One region of the Exiguobacterium sp. E17S genome, then DNA from elsewhere that is predicted to be linked to it. Evidence: predicted binding sites of a transcription regulator. Region 1 holds the regulator's gene; the other holds the start of a gene.
What was found. Region 1 encodes Rex, which represses fermentation and respiration genes when NADH is low (regulators of the CRP and FNR family bind a similar motif). Its sites were predicted from a motif close to TTGTGAAATATTTCACAA; they were not measured.

Region 1 (11,037 bases):
ACCGACAAAATGATAGAAGCGTGAATGCCTGATTCATCGTACGATTCGTTTTGATTCAAACAAAAAGGAGTGGAGAGACCGGTCTAGCTACCGGAATCTCCACTCCTTTTTCTCATGTCGTTCATCTGATTCATCGATCGGACTTCAAGGTTGCGGATCGATTTCGTTTGAAGAGGCTTCAAGACCATGACGTTTACTGTACTGATAACCATCGAGCAAATAAAAGACGATTGCGAGTGCCCAAATGCCGACACAGCTGATCAAGAAAGCGGTGAGCGGTGAGACACTACCGTAATACGATAGGATCAACGGGTCATTGAGTTCAACGAATAGCTGTGTCGTCAGGAGCGTACAGCATAATCCCGAGAGTAAACTGACGAAAAGACCGCTCCATGTCTGGATGACGAGACCGATCATACAAGAAATCAGGAGGAACAAAGGAAGCGCGGCATTAAAAGCATCCGGCCGGATGAAGGTCGACACGTAGTCCGCATACATCGGTACGAAATAAAGGATGCCGGATAGCAGTCCTTGAATCAAGTTAATGAAAAAACTTTTCGTCCGCATCAGTGTTGGTTCTCCCATCGTTCCATCAATTCGAGTAGATCGACATCAATCTGGTCACGTTCTGCTGAAAGAGCTGTCGCTTTCGGAATATCGTTGAAGACTTCCGGTTCACAGAGCAATTGTTCAATTTCTGCCGAACGCTGTTCGAGCCGCTCGATGTCTTGTTCGAGTTGCTCGATCTGCTGACGGCGCTTGCGTTCTTCTTTCTGTGCTTCCTTGTCGATCGTCTTCGACGCCGTGACCTTTGCGGCTTTTGCTTCCTCGGCTTCAAGACGCGCAATCTCTTCTTGCTCCGCCTTCTTCTCCGTGTAGTACGAATAATCACCGAGGTATTCCGTCACGCCGGCTTCACTCATCTCGATGACGCGGGTCGCGATCCGGTCGATGAAGTAACGGTCGTGGGAGACGAATAGCAGCGTACCTTCGTAGTCGACGAGCGCGTTTTCAAGGACCATCTTCGAATCCAGATCCAAGTGGTTCGTCGGCTCATCGAGGACGAGGACGTTCGTCTTTCGGAGTTTCAGTTTCGCGAGCGCGAGACGTCCGCGTTCGCCACCGGATAACTCATGGACGATCTTGAAGACATCGTCACCGCTAAACAGGAATTGCCCGAGGACGGACCGGACTTCTTGTTCACGCATCAGTGGCCATTCGTTCCAAATCTCATCGATGACACGGTTCCGATCATTGAGTTCCGCCTGCTCTTGATCGTAATAGCCGATCGAGACGCCGGTTCCGAAACGGAAATCACCGAAGAGGGGGCGTAAGCGACCGACGAGGACTTTTAGAAGCGTCGACTTTCCGATTCCGTTCGGTCCGACGAGTGCCAGTGATTCACCGCGTTGCAAGCGGAAGGTGATGTCTTTTGAGACAGCTTCTTCATAACCGATCGCCAGTTGATTGACTTGCAGAACGTCGTTCCCGCTCTGTTTTTCAATCGGGAAGGACAGGACCGTGCTACGCTCATCTCCATCTGGTCGGTCGAGTCGGTCGACCTTTTCGAGCCGTTTCCGGACACTCTGGGCACGTTTTGTCGTCGTCGCCCGGGCGATGTTCCGTTGAATGAAGTCCTGCATCTTCGCGATTTCTTCTTGCTGCTGTTCGAACTGCTTCATTTCCTGATCGTATAAGGCCGCTTTTTGCTCCAAGTACTTCGTATAGTTCCCCGTGAACTTACGACAGACATTGCGCGACAGTTCGTAGACGACATTGACGACTTGGTCGAGGAAGTACCGGTCGTGCGAGACGATCAGGACGGCACCACGATAACCACCGAGGTAACTTTCGAGCCACGCGAGCGTATCGATATCGAGGTGGTTGGTCGGCTCATCGAGAATGAGAAGCTCTGGTGCTTGTAAGAGCATCTTCGCTAAGGCAAGCCGTGTCCGTTGACCACCGGATAATGTCTGAATCCGGCGCGAGTAATCATCCGGATAAAAGCGCATGCCGTGCAAAACAGAGCGGATATTTGCTTCGAACTGATAACCACCCGCTTCTGAGAAGTCGTGTTGCGCTTGATCATACGTCTTCAGGAGACGATCGTACGCGACCGGGTCGTTCAAGATATGCTCCATACCCATTTCAATTTCCATCCGGCGTAGTGTTCGTTCTTGTTCCTGAAGATGTTCGAAGACGGTCAGCATCTCGTTCCAGATCGTTTCATTCGATTCAAGACCACTGTCTTGCGCGAGATAACCGATTTTGACATCCTTGCCTTTCATGATGTCACCTGAGTCATGACTGAGTTCGCCAGCAATGATTTTGAGCAAGGTCGATTTACCGGCACCGTTTCGTCCGACGAGCGCAATGCGGTCGCGCTCTTGTACTTCCAATTTGATATTTTCTAAAATCGGCTCGACGCCGAATGATTTCGAGAGTTGGTTGACTTGTAAGAGTATCATTTCCATCCATCCTTCCACCCTTTAGTCTATCACGAACAAAAGCGCGAGGTCCTGCGGAATATATTATTTGTGACTCTATGTGAAGTGGTTTACAATCAAGGAAAGTAGAAAGCTTTTTGCAAAGATTTGGGTGCCACGATGGATGTGGCCGAAGGGGGAACTGCAGGATGAATGGACCAGACACAAAAATTCCACAAGCGACAGCAAAACGGTTGCCGCTATATTATCGCTTCATCCAAAGTTTATACAATTCAGGCAAGCTCCGCGTCTCTTCTGCTGAGTTAAGCGAGGCGGTGAAGGTTGATTCAGCAACGATTCGTCGCGATTTTTCCTACTTTGGGGCATTAGGGAAGAAGGGGTATGGATATAACGTTCAACATCTCTTAACGTTTTTCCGCAAAACCTTGAATCAAGATGAGGTGACGAATGTTGCCTTAATTGGGGTCGGTCATCTCGGAACAGCGTTTGCAAATTATAACTTTTTAAAGAATAATAGTACTCGGATAGTCGTTGCGTTTGATGCGGACGAAGAGAAGGTCGGAACAACAACGCATGACGTTCCAATCTATCATGTTTCGGACATGAAAGAACAAATCGAAGCGAATCAGGTCGATGTTGCCATCTTGACGGTTCCATCCCAGTTCGCGCAGTCAGTAGCGGATGAGTTAGTCGAGTATGGTGTGACAGGCATCCTGAACTTTACGCCAGCGCGGTTGAACGTGCCAGCTAGCGTCCGGGTCCATCACATTGATTTATCGATCGAGTTGCAGTCGTTAGTTTATTTCATGAAGCATTATTCGCAATCAGCTGAAGGAGTGAAATCATAATGGAAAACCTTATTCCGCTCACACTAGGTATCGGACCTGCGAGCATCGGATTAATCGCGGTCGTCGCATTGATCATTTTCGGACCGAAAAAGTTACCAGAATTCGGACGCGCTGCGGGTCAGACATTGAAAGAGTTCAAAAATGCCACGAATGGCATCATGGACGACGATAAAAAGGACGAACCGAAAGAGAAGTGATTGAATCATGACGGTTGATCAAGAGCAAAGCATGACGTCGCACCTTGACGAACTGCGTAAGCGGATCGTCTGGTCGCTTATCATCGTCGTCGTCCTGTTCGCTGTCGCATTTCCGCTCGTCCGACCGCTCGTTCGCTTCTTGCAAGCGGACTTAAAAGAGCTCGGTATCGGTTTGAATGCCTTCAACGTCGCCGATCCTTTAATGTTGTATTTGAATCTTGCGTTCATCATTGCGCTGATTTTAGCGTCACCGTTCTGGATGTATCAACTCTGGGCATTCGTCCGACCAGGACTTTATGACAAGGAGCAAAAAGCGACATTGACTTATATTCCGGTCATCTTCTTCCTGTTTTTGGCTGGCGTAGCCTTCTCGTATTTCTGGTTGCTTCCCTTCTTGCTTGAAGTCTCAACGGATCTCGGGAAAGAGCTCGGAATCGAACAAGTCATCGGAGTGGAGAACTACTTCAGTTTCTTAATCCGATTGACGATGCCGTTCGGTCTTCTTTTCCAATTGCCGGTCGTGACGATGTTCCTGACACGTCTGGGTCTCGTGACGCCATATTTCATGCGAAAGAATCGGAAATATGCGTACTTTGCGCTGTTCGTCGTTGCGGCATTGATCGCACCGCCGGACGTGACGTCACACTTGATGATCTCGGTTCCATTGTTCGTTCTCTATGAGATCAGCATCTTGATTTCTGCGCGGACGTACAAAAAAGTCCTGATCCTCGAGCAACAGGCAGAGCTTGAACGACAGGCGGATTTGATGCGTGAATTGAATAAATGAATCGTGAATTCCTTCCGACGATTTTTGGAAGGAATTCTTTTTTATGAAAGCGTTATTTTTATATTGATAAAGCAGTTAGTGATACGTATACTAAAGATAATTCATGGGGGCTTAGCTCAGCTGGGAGAGCGTTTGGCTGGCAGCCAAAAGGTCGTCGGTTCGATCCCGATAGTCTCCACCAATACCAAATATCCAACTCCTCGAGGCTTCGAGGAGTTTTTATTTTACTCCCAGTTAAATTCCTCAAAAATATAAAATGTCATGTAAAACAAATAAATTAAAAAAATAGGCAAATATAAATTGTTTATTTCCATTAAATTCATTAAACTAAATATACAGAATTTTCGTTTAACTGTTTTATCAGTAGTACTACTATGGTTTTACAGAAAAGGGGAAAACGAACGCATGAAGAAGATTGCACTTATGGCAGCCGTCTTAATGACGTCTTCCAATCTAGTCAGTGCGCAAGGTGCACTGTCGTCGCAAGACAAAGCAACGGGTCAAAAACCGCAAGCGCTCTCGCTGAAGAAATCGGGGCAAGAGAAGAACTACAAACAATCGGATAAAGTTCGTGTCGTCATCGAGATGGAAGAGAAGCCGGCGATTCAAATCGCCCAGGCTCAAAACAAGCGGTATAGCACATTGAGCAATGCCGAAAAAGAGTCGATCAAAGATCGCCTCGTCAATGTCCAAAAATCAGTCAAGTCAGCCATCGCTAAAAAGGCGATTCCCGTTACATATAAGGAAAGCTTCACAACCGTCATCAACGGATTCAGTGGTGAAGTCAAGTTCGGGGACATCGAAGACATTAAACAACTGAGCGGAGTCAAGAGCGTACATATCGCCCATGAGTATGCGCGTCCAGAAGTTGCTAAAGGTGCCAAGCCAGACATGCTGTACAGCAAGGACATGGTCAATGCGAAGGAAACATGGCAGGACTATGGTTTTAAAGGGGAAGGAACAATCGTTGCCGTCATCGATACGGGAATCGATCCATCGCATAAGGACATGGTCTTGAGCCCTGAGACGAAGATCGATTTGACTTCTTCGAAAGTCGATAGTGCGAAAGAAACAAAAGGCTTAAAAGGAAAGTACTTCACGGAAAAAGTACCGTACGGCTATAACTATGCCGATCACGATAGCGAAATCCGTGATTTAGGTGCGGGCGCATCGATGCACGGGATGCACGTCGCGGGTACGGTCGGAGCAAACGGCGATGAAGCAAACGGTGGTATCAAAGGAGTCGCTCCGGAAACACAGCTCCTCGCGATGAAAGTCTTCGGAAACGATCCAGGAATGCCATCGACATTCAGCGATATCTACATTAAAGCGATTGATGATGCGATTGCACTCGGAGCCGATGTCATCAACATGAGTCTCGGTTCGACGGCATCGTTCGTCAATGCAGATGATCCAGAACAACGCGCAATCGTCAACGCGATGAACAACGGCATCTTGTGTGCGATTTCTGCTGGTAACTCGGCATTCGCAGGTCATGGTGCAGGTAACCCGTACACAGCGAACCCGGATATTGGTGTCGTCGGTGCCCCAGGTTTAACAAGCCAAGCACTCCAAGTCGCATCACTCGAAAATACGAAATTGACACTCGAAGGCATGGCGCTGACGATCGACGGTCAGGATGCTGGTTATTTGGCATACCAAAAACAAGATTCACCGAATCCGATTGCTGTCTTCGATAAAGAGAAGAAGGATGTCGTCTATGTCGGTGACGGTCAAGCTTCGAACTACGAAGGCAAAGACGTCAAGGGGAAAGTCGTCTTCGTCGTGCGTAACGGTGGTTTCAACTACGGTATGATCCAAGCAGAAGCTGAGAAGCAAGGGGCAGCAGGTGTCATCGTCCGCGGTCGAGTCGATCATGGGGATTACGTCAGTATGGCGCTCAACAATCCGACGATTCCACTCGTCACACTCAGCATCGCAGACGGAAACGATCTTGAAGCAAAAGCAAAAGAGGGCAAGGCAATCGCTGTCACGTTCGACGGAAAAGCAGTCTCAGCCGATAACCCGGTCGCAGGACAAATGTCTGACTTCACGTCTTGGGGTGTCACACCAAGCCTTGACTTCAAGCCAGAAATCACGGCACCAGGTGGAAAAATCTACTCGACGCTCAACGATAACGAGTATGGTGTCATGAGTGGGACATCGATGGCGGCACCACACGTCGCTGGTGGAACGGCACTCGTCATGCAACGGATCGCGAAGGACTTTAAAGTCGATGGTGCGACACGCGTTAAGCTCGCGAAGAACATCTTGATGAACACGTCGCGTCCGCAACTCGATCAAGGAAAATACAATGCGCAGCTAAAAACAGGCAACTTCTACTCCCCACGTCGTGAGGGAGCTGGACTGATGGATCTTCGTGCTGCCATGAAGACACCAGTCGTCGTCACAGAGACGAAGTCAGGTGAAGGTAAGGCATCCTTGAAGGAAGTCGGCGAGAAGTTCACGTTCACACTTGATTTGAAAAACTACAGCAGTGAAAAAGTGACATATAAGTTAGCCGGAACGGTTCAATCAGATCTCGGTGCAGAAGGGTCAAACTTCCTCGAAGCAAACGGCATCTTTAAAAAGGGAACGATCGGTACGGTGGATGCAAACAAAGGCACATATCCGATCTCATTCGCAGTGGGCTCGAAGAAAGCAAGTTCGGTCTCGATTAATCCGAAGAGCTCAACGAAAGTCAGTGTATCGGTCGATCTGAAGGATACAACGGACTGGGCAAACGAACTTCCGCTCGAACAAGTCTTTGAGAACGGCTACTTCGTCGAAGGATTCGTTCGTCTGATCGATACGAAGAGTAAGAATCCAGAATTGACGGTTCCTTACGTTGGCTTTAAAGGGAAATGGGATCAAGCTCCGATTCTAGACGCACCATTATACGATGAAGACAACACGTTCTATGGTTTGACAGGTCTAGCGACAGAAGTGAAGGATAACTTCGAATTCCTCGGCGCAAACGCTGCTGGCGATGTCGTCGCAAACAAAGTCTCGTTTTCACCAAACAACGATGGTAGCGCAGATGAAGCCTTCCCGATCATCTCGTTCCTCCGTAATGCGAAAAAAGTTGAGTACTCGATTCTTGACCGTAACAAAGCAACACTTCAGAAGCTCGATACGCAAACGGACGTCGTCAAGAACTACTATGATAGCGGTTCAGAGGACGGATACACACCAGTCACAAGCGCTGCTTGGGACGGAACGATCAACGGGAAACCGGTCAAGGATGGTCTTTACTACTATAAAGTCAAATCCGTGATCGATTATCCGAATGCAAAATGGCAGTCGAACCTCTTCCCAGTCTATGTCGATACGAAAAAACCAGCTGCAACCGTGAAATGGGATGCGTCGAAATCAACGCTCTCGTGGACAGCAGGTGACCAAGGAACAGGTGTCGCGTCATACGATATCCTCGTCAATGGTAAGAGTGTCTTGAAACAGCCGCTTGCTGCAACAGAAAAAGCGTACACGTTGACGGATCTTCCAGAGCGCGCGAAGATTGCCTTCGTCGTGAAGGATTATGCAGGAAACAGTGTGAAAAAAGACGTCAACACGACAGGTGTCGATAAAGCGGTACCGAACGTTCAAATCGATACACCAGTCGCACTTGGTCTTGCGACATCAAAAGTCATCAACATCGCAGGTCACGTCTCTGATGAATCAGGCATCAAATCGTTCAAAATCAATGGTAAATCTGTCAAACTTCGCTTCGATGCGGCTCAACAAAACTATGCGTTCAGCCACGACGTGACGTATACGACGGATGGCGTCAAGTCATTCAAGGTCGAAGCGTACGATGGTAAAGGAAACCGTGTGGCGTTCAGTCGTCAAGTCATCATCGACACAGAATTACCGACGATTCGCGTCACAGCACCAAAAACCGTTTCAAGCAAAACAAAAACAGCTGAGATGAAGATCGTTCTTCGCGATAACTACAGCGAATTACGCTTTGACTTCAACGGTAGCGCGGAATACCGCCGGACGTTCAAAGAGCCGTACGAGATGAAAGCCTTCAAAAAGACAATCACGAAAAAAGTGACGCTCAAGAAGGGGAAAAACACGTACAACTTGAAACTGAAGGATCTCGGTGGACACGTTGTTACGAAAACAGTCGTCATCACGAAAAAATAAGGAACAAAAGATGAAGCCAGGCGGAAATCCGTCTGGCTTTTCTTGCGTGCCGAAGCGCCTTGAAGGGTTTATGAGACGAGAAGAGGGGGAATTTTAAGAACAGAAACAAGTCAGAGGGGGAACAACCATGAATCCGTTCACGACCTTAATCGCCTTCATCGTAGGGTGTCTCGTCTTATATCTTGGTATCCGTGACAAAAACGGCTGGCTGATCGGTGTCGCGATGATACCGCTCGCGATCGTTGCCTATAGCGTCATCTATCTGATCATCCAGGTCAGTGCGTAGTCTTCATGGAAGATGTCTTACCCTAAGCGGTAGGACATCTTTTTTTTGAAATTCGTACTACAGATGAAACCGATCCAGTAAAATGTAAGTATATAACAGTATAGAGAGGTGGATGATTATGGAACACGTACATACACAAACGGATGCCTTAGCGGCGCTATACGAAGAGATGCACCAAAAGACACAGACCGGCATGTGGGTCATGCTTGCGGCATTCTTAGCGCTCAGTAACACACTCGAGAAACCAATCTACGCGATGATCGTCCCGTTATTGTATTTTGGCTACGACATGTTCGTACAACGCAAGCGGTTCGCGCTTGTTGCGGAATATACATCAGAGACTTCTGCAAGACGGCTTTATCAGGTGCATGTGTTGATCGGTATCTTACAATACGGAGCGCTTGCTGGTCTGATCGTCTGGGCAGCCGATCGACCAAATACGTCTTTCTTGATCGGTCTGATCATCGTCGTCATTCCTTTTTACTGGATCTGCCGAAAAACGTTAGAGTTCGTCTCACGAAAGATTGATCCAACGTATATCACGGAAAAAGAAATTCACAAAGCGCGCTAAAGGAGAAGAGGCTATGCAAACGGCTCGTGAAGAACGTCTACAAAAACTTGCGCTCGCGTACCGGGACGTCGAGTGGCTCGGCACACGCTGGTATTGGAACGTGCTCTTATTCATAACAGTCGGTATCTTGATCGAGTGGACCGATATCCCCTTGTTGATTTTGACGATTCCAGCCCTTTTTCTCGGCTCCGATTTTCGCTATCAACTAAAAAAACGAAAAATTTTAGACGGCTATATCTCAAAAGCTCAGATCCGTCGACAATTTTTACTACGCATCGGTAGTCACGTCCTGCTGTACGCGATCTTGACGATCGTCATCACCCAGACGATAGAGGGACCGTTCTGGCAGATGCTTGTGGCAATCTTTGCGATTTTAACACCGCTCTATTCCATCAGCGAATGGATCATCCGACGCGACGGGGCGCGTGACCCGGACTATATCAGCGACGGAGAAGTAGCCCGCTTCGTCAGACAGAAAGGAACATCGCAATGGAACACCTATTCGAGCGACAAGCACGTCTGAATTTAATGAAATGTCCGGTGCGTGTCGTCGCCTATTTCTTTTTGATTCCTGGATTAATTTGTGCAGTATTTGCTTGGTTTATGACGTCAATTGCATCCGTCTTTTTCCCGATCATGCTCTTTTGTCTTTGCGCGACCGCAGTCGCTCGAGAAATCGTCCGACGACGACTCATGAAGTCGTATTTAACAACGACTATCTATCAACAGACTGTTCAAAAAGTAGCTCGTCTGACAATCATCGGTTATGTTGTGGCGTGGCTAATTGCCGTCGTCATGCTGTCGATTCCAAGTTCCCCTGGTTATCTATTTGGCATCTTCCTCTTTTGGGTTGGTGGAGTCAGTCTCAGTGTCAATCGACTGAACCGGTTGGCTAAACAAATCGATCCGGCGTACGTGACGATGGGTGAAATCGAACGTGCGTGGTGGAAACGATAAAATCAAAAAATCCGCATCAATCAGCGAAAAAGAAGCTGTTTGATGCGGATTTTTGATTATTTCTTCAACAGGAGATAAATGAAGTACGGTGCTCCAATCAAGGCGACGACAATCCCAGCCGGTACGCCGTCTGGTCCCGCGATGTTGCGCCCGATCGTATCAGCGAACGCAAGCAACCAGCCGCCGAGCAAGAGGGCAATTGGCAGGAAGAATTGATGCCGTGGTCCAACGAGCGCGCGGGCGATATGCGGCGCCATCAGACCGATGAAGGAAATCCCACCGGTGACAGAGACGGCAGCAGCAGCGAGCGCGACGGCTGTCAACAAGAGTTGGATCCGTTCTTTTTCAATCGCGACGCCAACACCGATTGCGACCGGTTCATTCAAGGCAAGCAGATTGAGCTTATTCGCCTTATAGAACGTCAGCGGAATCAAGACGAGTAACCACGGCAAGAGCGAGTAAACGAAGATCCAGTCTGTCCCCCAGATGTTACCGGCGAGCCATTTGGCGATGAAGTCGACCTTTTCACGACGCGTCGATGAAATCAGGATGACCATGATTCCAGACAGTGCCATCGAGAAGCCGACACCGGTCAAAATCAACCGAATCGGTTGGAGTCCTTGGACACGGTCGTACGAGAACAGGTAGATCGCTGTCGCGGTGACGAGTGCACCGAAGAAGGCAGCGACCGGTAACAGATAGATGAATGACCCGACATCGGTTGGGAAGTACAGGAAGAACAAGGCGACGGCGACGCCAGCTCCCGTGTTGATGCCGATGATACCAGGATCAGCG
Region 2 (11,037 bases), on a different contig from region 1:
GCAAGAAATCATCCAAGTAACAGGCGTAAAACCTGTCATTGACCCAGCACAAGAAGTAAACGAGCGGGTAGCCTTCTTGAAGGCGTATCTCAAGCATACAGGAGCAAAAGGATTCGTATTAGGCATCTCTGGCGGACAAGATTCTTCGCTCGCCGGTCGTCTGTGCCAACTGGCTGTTGAAGAGTTGCGAAAAGAAGAGGGGAAAGATGTCGCGTTTTATGCGGTCCGCTTGCCTTACGGGGAACAACAAGATGAAGCAGACGCACAGACAGCCTTGACGTTCATTCAACCGGATCATTCGCTTCGTGTGAACATTAAACCAGCAGTCGAAGCATCGATGCAGGCGTTCAAAGAAGCGACAGGTGCAGAACTTTCCGACTTTAGTAAAGGAAATACGAAAGCGCGGGAGCGAATGAAAAGCCAATATGATTTAGCCGCTCATTATGGCTGTTTAGTCGTTGGGACGGATCATGCAGCTGAATTCGTGACGGGATTCTACACGAAACACGGTGATGGTGCATGTGATTTGACGCCATTGACAGGACTGAATAAACGGCAAGGGAAACAACTCTTACGTTACTTGAACGCACCAGAAGTCTTGATTGAAAAAGTTCCGACAGCAGACCTTGAGGAAAATCGTCCGGCACTACCAGACGAAGTGGCACTTGGTATGACATATGAAGAAATCGATGACTACTTGGAAGGAAAGACGATTTCAGAAGCAAGTCAAGAAAAGTTAGAGACGCAGTATAAACGTGTTGGACACAAGCATCATATGCCGGTCTCACCACTCGATGAATGGTGGAAAGCCTAATCCAAAATAAGGAGACGTGATTTCAATCGTGAAATCACGTCTTTTTTCATGTTCTTCGATTCTTCTTCAATTGTTATGGGAAAAGAAGAGAAACGATGATTGAGGAGGCGAGAGTATGACGATTGGGATTATAGGTGGAGGGTTATCCGGCTTGACGGCAGCTGCATTATTCGCAAAACAAGGAACACCGGTCACGCTTTGGGATGCGGGATTACTTGGAGGACGTGCCACCTCTCAAACCGTAAAAGGATTTACGTTTAATTACGGTGCTCATGCGATTTATGGACGCGATCAATCGATTCTTCGCAAACTAACGAAACAGCTCGGTATCGAAGTGACGTGGCTGGATTTCTCAGCGAGTCGTGCGAAATATGAGTTTTCAGGTCATTTGACGGCAGTTCCTGCGAATGCCTGGGGATTATTGAAAACAGAAGTCATCGAAGGAACGAACAAAGTACGTTTCACATGGGAAATCATTAAAACGATTTTACGAGTCGAACGAGGGGATCCGCAACAATCGATCGGGCAATGGTTAAAGACAGAACGAGTCGATGAACAAGTGGCACAGTTGATGCTTGATTTGGCATCAACGAACTTTTTTACGGCAGAACCCGAAAAAATTCCGTCAGACGTCTATTTCGAGTACTATCAAAAACTTTTTCGGACGCGCAAGCCTGTCTCATACATCGAAGGTGGATGGCAAGGGTTAGTACAGGAGTTGGAACGGATCATCCTAGAGAACCACGGAGAAATCCTGAAAAAAACAAAAATAACAGCAGTCGAATCGACTACGACAGGATTCTTAGTACGTGATCGAAAGAAACAAGAATGGAACGTCGAACGGATCATCTTTGCCGTACCACCGCGTGAAATCTTAAAAATGGCGACCCCCACTGCCATTCAGCGATTTGTTACACCATATGCAAGTCATGAACCGGTAGAAGTATTCGTATATGATCTTGGACTTCATCCGTATATCCAAACACCGTATTCATACATCTACGACCGTTCGCATCGAGCGTTCATTACGGATTTATCGCATTATGATGCAAGTCTCGCACCGAAGGATGGTCAAGTCCTTCAAGCAATCGCCTACCTTGAACACGATCGACTTGAGGATCCTGATTATATTGGACATGTCCGAACAGGAATCGAACAGATGCTTGACGTTCATTTTGCAGATTGGCGACAACGTATCGTCGCAGAACGAACGATCAAACGAGCAGTCGTACAAGAAATCAAATGGAAAATGGGGCAAGCGCCGCTTGCGACTCATATTCCGGATCATGCAGGTGTCGCTTTCGTCGGGGACTGGTGTGAAGGTACGGGACAACTCTCGGAGCTTGCGTTCTCAAGTGCCGTGAGCGTCTTCAATCGCTGGACGTGATGTCAAACGGGGGCTGACTCAAAAAAAGAATGACGCGTCTTTTCACGCCCTTTCCTCAGGCGAGACACAAGCCAGCTTTCCTACTTCGTTGAAGCAGGAAAGCTGGTCTTGTTCGTCTCTGACAGCGCATAAATACGCTTGTTCCTGTAGGAGTGGCGTGTGACGCGTCATTCTTTTTGTTACGAGATAAGGATGGCAGATCATCATTCTGCCATCCTTATCTTTGTAGAGACTGACTTTTGAGTCAGCCCATCTTATGCTTCATTGTTCGAACGTGCTGGATAGAACGCTAGAATCAAGAGTAAAGTGAAGGCAATGAGACTCATCATCGGGATCGTCAAGAAACCAAAATAGTTGACCCACTTGACGAGACAGCCGCTTGTACATAACGCTTCGCCATCGGGTAAGCGCTCAAGGATGACGTGGTACAAGGCGACACCAAAGCCGGCAAGCACATACAGGCGGACGAAGAGTGGATCAATCGTTTTCGAACGGAATAGCGAGATGAGCAAATAAAAGGCAGTCGTATACATGAATAGTCGTTGCCACCAACAGAGAGGGCAGGGGATGAATCCACGAATTTCACTGAAATAGAGACTGCCAAGCGTTGCAATCGTTGAGATGATGAACATAAAATGATAGCGTGTCATATGTATCGTCCTTTCTAACGTGTTAAACTAATGCCATCTTATATCATGAGGAGTCGAATCTCACATTGCAAGTGTCGGAAATGGAAATGTTGATCACTTTATCGGAAGAATTGAATATGAGGCGCGCTGCTGAACGATTATTCGTCTCGCAACCTGCACTTAGTCAACGTCTCGTTGCGATTGAAAGACGCTGGGGAACAAAGTTATTCATTCGTTCATCGCGTGGGTTAAGCATCACACCACAGGGAGAAAAAGTAATCGGTCTCGCAAAAGAGATGAATCGGAAGGAACTTGAGTTAAAAAGTGAATTGACGGCAGAAGAGGGTGCTGTTTATGGAACGCTTCGAATTGCCGTTGCTTCCATCATGGGGCAATACTGGCTCCCGCGTGTCTTGAAACGATTCGTAGAGCGTTATCCGCATGTCCGTGTTCAGCTTGTCACGGGATGGTCCAGTGAGATGATGCGTCATATGTTAGAGGAACATTTTCATATCGGAATCATTCGTGGAAACCCGGACTGGAAAGGTGTCAAAGAACGTCTTTTCTCGGATCCGCTCTATTTAGTCGATAGTGAGTTGACGTCAATCGAACAGTTACGCTTGACGGATCGACCATTCATCCAGTTCAAGAGTGATTCAACGTACTATCAAGAAATTTTAGAATGGTGGCAAGATCGGTTCGCAAGTCCGCCATCTCGGACGCTGGTCGTCGATCAAATCGAGACATGTAAGCAGATGGCTCTACATGGAATTGGATTTGCGATTTTACCCGAATCGACGATCCAACAATCAAATGAAGTCATGCAGCTTCCGTTAAAAACATCATCTGGAAAGATATTAAAGCGAGATACATGGATTTTGTCTACGGAATCGATGCTTGAACTAAAACAAGTTCAAGCATTTTGGGATATCGTAAAAGAAGAAGGAGGAAGTCAGTCAGATGGAATACGCCATTGAAATGCGGCGCGCGCTTCATAAAATACCAGAACCAGGGTTCAAGGAATTTAAGACGCAAGCTTTTATATTGGAACAAATTCGTGCTTATCCACCAGATCGTGTCACGTATGACACGTTTGAAACGGGTGTTTTCGTTCGAGTGAAAGGATTGACTGGAAATCGGACGATTGGATACCGGGCAGACATTGATGGGTTACCAATCGAAGAAGCGACAGGTCTTCCATTTTGTTCGGAACATCCAGGCTTCATGCATGCCTGTGGTCACGATATGCACACGTCGATTGCGTTGGGATTGATGAAACGAATCATTGAATTGCCGGTCATGGATGATGTCGTCTTTTTATTCCAACCAGCGGAAGAAGGTCCGGGCGGGGCAGAACCGATGATTAAAAGTCCGTTGTTTGAAAAATATCGTCCAAGTGAGATGTATGGTCTTCACGTCGCACCGGAGTATCCAGTCGGTACGATTGCAAGCCGTCCAGGCGTCTTGTTCGCGAGTGCTCGAGAAGTCCATATCACGATCTATGGTCAAAGTGGTCACGCGGCATTTCCTCATTTGACGATTGATACGGTCGTTGCGCAAGCAGCCTTGATCATGCAATTGCAAACAATCGTCAGCCGATCCATCAATCCGATGAACTGTAGCGTCATCACGATCGGAAAGGTCGATGCCGGGATTCGAGAAAACGTCATCGCCGGTAGAGCTGTTCTTGACGGTACGATGCGCGCACTCAACGGGGAAGACATGGAAAAACTGGAACGACGTGTTCGTGACATCATCCGGGGAATCGAAGCTTCCTTTGGCGTCAAGATTGATCTACAATTCGGAAATCGTTATTACGAGGTCGTCAATGACCGACACATCGTTGATAAATTTTCATCATTCGTTAAGATGAATGCGAACTATATTGAATGTGATGCAGCAATGACAGGAGAAGACTTCGGATTCATGTTGAAGGAAATTCCAGGGATGATGTTTTGGCTCGGAGTCGACAATCCGACATCTGGACTTCACCAACCAACCTTGAATCCGGATGAATCCGCGATTCCATTTGTGATTGATTTACTCGATCATTATTTCCGAGAATATGTTTAAAAAGTTTTATGAAATAATGAAGGACATTAAGCTTTCCCTTTCGAAATCAAGAATGGGAGAGCTTTTTATATATGTAAGAATAGGAGTTTTCGAACATTTTGTGAAAAAAATCACGTGCACATGTGAACAATTTGTTACATCAAACATTATAAACAGACATAAAGGGTTATGTTCTCTATGATACGGTTATAGACCATATAGAGAAGTATGTTTTAGGAAGAGGGGGCTATATACATGTTCAATGATCCCGTATTGCTCAGTCGATTGTTGACAGGGCTCACATTAGCGTTTCATATTATATTCGCGACGATTGGCGTCGGGGTACCACTCATGGTACTCGCTGCTGAATTCATCGGTCTGAAACGCAAAGATCCGGATTATATTTTATTAGCAAGACGGTGGACGCGTGGATACGTCGTTACCGTCGCAGTCGGTGTCGTGACAGGGACGGCCATCGGATTGCAATTATCACTACTTTGGCCGTCACTCATGCAAGTGGCTGGTCAAACGATCGCATTACCACTGTTCATGGAAACATTCGCATTCTTCTTTGAAGCGATTTTCCTCGGTATTTACCTGTATACATGGGATCGATTCAAAAACCCATGGTTACACTGGTTGATCGGGATTCCAGTCGTCATCGGTGCGACAGCATCAGCATTCTTCATTACGACGGTCAACTCCTTCATGAACTCACCAGAAGGATTTAAGATCGTCAATGGAACGCTAACGCAAATTGAACCATTAAAAGCAATGTTCAATACAGCAACACCTACAAAAGCAACACACGTCATCGTATCGGCTTATTTGACAGTCGCCTTCATCTTGGCGGCAATCGCGGCGTTCCACTTACTCCGCAAAAAAACACTCTCAGCAGCGGAAACAGCGTATCACAAAAAAGCACTTCGCTTAACGGTTATGGCTGGATTGATTTTTGCCTTCTCGACGGCACTTGTCGGGGACTTCTCAGGGAAATACTTGGCGAAATATCAGCCAGAGAAACTCGCGGCTGCTGAATGGCATTTTGAAACGACAAGTGAAGCAGAATTGATCTTTGGTGGGATACTTGATCAGCAAGAAGACGGCAGTTATGAAATCAAGGGAGCCGTCAAAATCCCATATGCACTCTCGATCCTTGCGGGTGGAGCTCCAGATACAGAAGTCATTGGTCTAAATGAGTTCGCAAAAGAAGATCAAGCACCGCTGATCGTTCACTATTTCTTCGATATCATGGTTTCGATTGGTATGTATTTGGCTGCCATCTCTGCCTTGTTCATCTTGGCATTCCGTTTGAAAAAATTAAATCCTTATAACAAATGGATTTTAAGAGGTGTCTTCATCGGTGGACCTCTGGCGATGATTTCCATTGAAGCAGGTTGGATGTATGCTGAAATTGGTCGCCAACCTTGGACACTTTACGGCATCATGCGGACAGCAGATGCGGCGACGACATCAACTGCCGTCGGTCCGATGTTGATTCTATTCAGTGCCTTGTACTTGATGCTCGGTACGATTTGTACAGTCGTATTATTACGGATGTTCAAGAAAAACCCGGTTGGAAAAGAACTTCAAGAACTTGCTGAAAACCACCACGCGCGTGGGGAAGCTATGTTCGTGGATGATAATAAGTAAGGAGGGAACGATTTGGACGTTCAAACACTAGGAATTACGGTCCTTTGGACTTTCCTGTACGGATATCTCATCGTTGCCTCAATTGACTTCGGTGCTGGATTTTACGCCTTTTATTCAAAATATACGAAGCGGGATCATTTAACGAATCGATTGATTCTTCGTTATCTCTCACCAGTGTGGGAGGTAACGAACGTCTTCTTCGTATTCTTCTTCGTCGGACTAGTCGGGTTCTTCCCGGATACCGCTTATTATTTCGGTACGGCACTGCTTGTGCCAGCCTCGATCGTTCTCGTATTGATTGCGATTCGTGGTAGCTTCTATGCATTTGCCAATTATGGATCAAACGACAGCATGTTCTATACGTTCTTATATGGAGCAACTGGTCTATTGATTCCGGCGGCGATGTCAACGACTTTGACGATCAGTCAAGGTGGATTCATTCGTAAAACGAATGAAACAGTCGAGTTTTTAGGAACAAAATTATTTACGAACTTTTACTCTTGGTCGGTCGTCGCACTCGCTATCGTATCCGTCCTCTATATCAGTGCGATGTTCCTCTTGTTCTACGCAGATAAAGCGAAGGATGAAGGAGCTACGCCATTGATTCGTAAATGGGCACTCTTCTGGAGTGGTCCAACGATTCTTGTCTGTGCACTCGTCTTCTTTGGATTGAAAAATCAAGCGGCATGGCACTATGAGAACATCTTAAACGGGAACTGGTGGTGGTTCGCTGCTAGTTTCATCTTCTTCCTTGTTGCGGTGACACTCGTCTACATGAAGAAGAATTACGGAATTGCTTTCGTCGCGGTCATGCTACAGTATGGAGTGGCATGGTTCGGTTACGGTTATACGCACTTACCATATATCTTGTATCCATATATCGATATCAACAAAGCGGTCGTTAACGAAACAATGGCTTCCGCACTCGTCGTTGTCTTCATCTTCGGACTCTTACTCTTGATTCCGGCGTTGTACTTGATTTTACGACTCTTCTTGTTCGATAACGATTATGTACGTGGGAAATCCTCAAAATAATGGATGAATAAACGCCTCTGCGAATCGCAGGGGCGTTTATAGTAATTTTAAAATGAATCGGGTACACTACTAAGGAAGAGCGATTGTGAAGGAGAGTTGTGAAAATGAATGGAGAGTTTGCAGTAATTGGACTAGGGCGCTTTGGTGGCTCGATTGTCCGCGAATTATCGAAAAATGGCTACGATGTCTTAGCGATTGACTCCGACGAGGAGCGCGTCAATGAATTCATGGGAATTGCGACGCATTCCGTCATCGCGGACACAACGGATGAGAATGTCTTAAAAAGTCTAGGAATCCGAAACTTCGATCATGTCATCGTTGCCATCGGGGAAAATATTCAAGCATCCATCTTGACGACATTGATCTTAAAAGAGCTCGGGGTACAATCGATCACCGTTAAAGCGACGAACGATTACCACGAAAAGGTATTACGAAAAATCGGAGCAGACTTCATCGTTCACCCCGAACGGGATATGGGAGTCCGGATTGCAAATGGTTTAATGAGTTCAAATATTCTTGACTATCTCGACTTATCTCAAGAATTTTCGATTGTTGAAATTAAAGTCAGTGACCGGATGGCAAAACAAACATTGATCGACCTTGATCTACGAAGCAAATACGGAGCGAACGTCGTCGCCATTAAACGTGGAGAAAACGTTCTGATTTCTCTACAAGCTGATGAAATGATTGAAAAAGGGGACTATCTCGTCGTCATTGGTGAAAATGAGGATCTCGACCGTCTAGAGCGTGCGATTCATAAAGTGAAGAACTAAAAAAGCTGAGGCGCGCCTCAGCTTTACATTTACTTAATTAAATGAGTTGGAATTCTTTTAATCCGTGTGCGATACCGTCCTCAAGGATTGGTTTCGTGACATAGTCAGCGGCAGCTTTCGTTTCTGGAAGCCCGTTGCCCATTGCAATACCCGTTCCAACGTAGCGGAGCATCTCTAAATCGTTTAAAGCATCACCGAATGCAAAGGTATCTTCGCGGCGAATATTCGTCAATTTCAGGAATTGTTTGATCCCTTCTGCTTTCGAGGAACCGACATTGATGACATCCATTGCGTGTGGGTGCCAACGAATGAAATCGAATGCGTCATACCGTTTAACATAATCCGCTTCTTCTTCGGCCGTACAGTAGACGAGCGTTTGGAAAACATCATGCGATAAGAAAGCTTCTTCATCGTGAATCGGTAATGGCATGTCGAGTTCGCCGAGCGAATCTACTACATGCGTGTCATTTGATTTCGTCGTGAAGCCTTTTGTTTCGCCAAGATAAACGAGTGTATGCCCGTTTTCTTTCGCTTGTTGCGTTAAATGCGTTAAATCCGTCTTAGGTTGTGGACGTTTGTAGATGATTTCATTTTGATGAACGACGATTTGCCCGTTATAGCCGATAATCGTATCGATGTTGAGTAGTTCACGGATTCCAGACAACATCGCAGGTCCGCGTCCAGTTGCAAGGGCTACATAGACACCATTTTCTTGAAGCTTACGAATTGCCTGTTTTGTTGATTCCGGAACAAAATGACCATCATGCAATAAGGTTCCGTCGATATCGAAAAAGACGACTTTCTGATTTGCCATGGTTTCACCTTCTCTTTTTAATTGGTCGAAATGACCTGTTCATGTGAAAGTATAGCATAACCAAAAGCGTGTTGCCGGAAGGGAACATGCCGAATAAGGATGAAAAATAGTCCATGTATCGTGTATACTGTACTAAGGACAAAAAACAATGTACTGATAAGGAGTTGCTAGGCATGATTTTTAAAGTATTTTACCAACCGCTTCGTTCGGAAGCACCTGTTCGTGAACGGACAGAAACAATGTATGTAGAAGGGGAAAGCATTCGTGACGTGCGATCAACGATTGACCACCTCAAAGATATCAACATCGAGTTCATCCGCGAAGTCAGCGGAGAATTTTTGACATACGAACAACAACATCCTGATTTCAAGGTTGCGACGTTCGAATGAAGTTCGTCAAAAACCATCAGGCCGCCGTTTTCGCACTCGGTGGACTCGGGGAAATCGGGAAGAACACGTATGTCGTTCAATTCCAAGATGAGATCATCGTCATTGACGCGGGTGTCATGTTCCCAGAAGATGAATTACTTGGAATCGACTATGTCATTCCAGATTACACGTACTTGATCAAGAATAAGGATAAGGTCAAAGGCGTCTTCATCACACACGGTCATGAAGATCACATTGGTGGTCTGCCTTTCTTGCTTAAACAAGTGAACTTACCGATTTACGCTGGGAAGATTGCGATGGGTCTCATCAAGGTGAAGTTAGAAGAGCATGGTTTGCTTCGCAACGCGGAACTGCATGAGATCGATGAAGATTCGGTCATCAAGTTCCGGAAGACAAGCATCTCGTTCTTCCGTACGACACACTCGATTCCGAATTCGTTCGGTGTCGTCGTCAAAACACCACAAGGGAACATCGTGCATACAGGGGACTTCAAGTTCGATTTCACGCCAGTCGGAGAGCCGGCTGATTTAGCGAAAATGGCTGAACTCGGTAAAGAAGGCGTATTGTGTCTTCTATCGGACTCAACGAACGCAGAAGTGGAAGGGTTTACGATGAGTGAACGTGTCGTTGGGGAAACGATCTCAGACATCTTCCGTAAAGCGGAAGGACGGATCATCTTCGCGACGTTTGCGTCGAACATCTATCGTCTGCAACAAGTCGTCAATGCTTCTGTAGAAGCAGGACGGAAAATCGTCGTCTTCGGACGTAGCATGGACAAGGTCATGATGATTGGTCAAGAACTTGATTTCATCAAAGCGCCGAAGGGTACGATCATCGAGCCGAACGAGATGAAACGTTATAAATCAAATGAGTTGACGATCCTTTGTACGGGTTCACAAGGAGAACCGATGGCTGCACTTAGCCGTATCGCAAACGGAACACACCGTCAAATCTCGATCATTCCGGATGATCTCGTCATCTTCTCTTCGTCACCAATCCCAGGAAACGTCGTTTCTGTCGGAAAGACGATCAATCAGCTATATAAAGCTGGCGCAGATGTCATGTACGGTAAACTAAATGATATCCATACATCAGGTCACGGTAGTCAACAAGAGCAGTTGCTCATGTTACGTCTATTGAATCCGAAATATTTCATGCCGATTCACGGGGAATACCGGATGCTGAAGAAGCATATGTCGCTTGCGATGGATGCTGGCGTACCGGAAGAGAACTGCTTCGTCATGGATAACGGTGAAGTACTGGCATTAGATGCGAATGCAGCCGCTATCACTGGAAAGATTCAAGCGAATGCGGTTTATGTCGATGGAAAAGGAATCGGAGACATCGGAAACATCGTCTTACGCGATCGCCGTATTCTCTCAGAAGAGGGACTCGTCGTCGTCGTCGTGACGCTTGACTCGAAGACGAATCGTCTCGTCTCTGGACCGGACATCATTTCGCGTGGTTTCGTCTACATGCGTGAGTCGGGTA

Region 2: the regulator Rex is predicted to act here: its motif matches at 5,002-5,019, upstream of AC3B4V_RS05885 (cytochrome ubiquinol oxidase subunit I).

The regions. Positions count from the first base shown of each region.
Region 1 is NZ_JBYLRU010000006.1:7,012-18,048, forward strand. It holds gene AC3B4V_RS14380 (flavin reductase family protein) at 1-13, shown strand, start outside; gene AC3B4V_RS14385 (hypothetical protein) at 145-567, opposite strand; gene AC3B4V_RS14390 (ATP-binding cassette domain-containing protein) at 567-2,468, opposite strand; gene AC3B4V_RS14395 (redox-sensing transcriptional repressor Rex) at 2,636-3,295, shown strand; gene AC3B4V_RS14400 (twin-arginine translocase TatA/TatE family subunit) at 3,295-3,492, shown strand; gene tatC (twin-arginine translocase subunit TatC) at 3,500-4,279, shown strand; tRNA gene AC3B4V_RS14410 (tRNA-Ala) at 4,385-4,460, shown strand; gene AC3B4V_RS14415 (S8 family serine peptidase) at 4,685-8,428, shown strand; gene AC3B4V_RS14420 (hypothetical protein) at 8,556-8,714, shown strand; gene AC3B4V_RS14425 (hypothetical protein) at 8,833-9,285, shown strand; gene AC3B4V_RS14430 (hypothetical protein) at 9,299-9,808, shown strand; gene AC3B4V_RS14435 (hypothetical protein) at 9,775-10,242, shown strand; gene AC3B4V_RS14440 (FecCD family ABC transporter permease) at 10,299-11,037, opposite strand, start outside.
Region 2 is NZ_JBYLRU010000001.1:1,115,833-1,126,869, reverse strand. It holds gene nadE (NAD(+) synthase) at 1-814, shown strand, start outside; gene AC3B4V_RS05905 (FAD-dependent oxidoreductase) at 930-2,201, shown strand; gene AC3B4V_RS05900 (disulfide bond formation protein B) at 2,456-2,851, opposite strand; gene ccpC (transcriptional regulator CcpC) at 2,917-3,807, shown strand; gene AC3B4V_RS05890 (N-acetyldiaminopimelate deacetylase) at 3,791-4,903, shown strand; gene AC3B4V_RS05885 (cytochrome ubiquinol oxidase subunit I) at 5,138-6,535, shown strand; gene AC3B4V_RS05880 (cytochrome d ubiquinol oxidase subunit II) at 6,548-7,570, shown strand; gene AC3B4V_RS05875 (potassium channel family protein) at 7,675-8,343, shown strand; gene AC3B4V_RS05870 (Cof-type HAD-IIB family hydrolase) at 8,381-9,157, opposite strand; gene AC3B4V_RS05865 (DNA-dependent RNA polymerase subunit epsilon) at 9,331-9,546, shown strand; gene rnjA (ribonuclease J1) at 9,543-11,037, shown strand, end outside.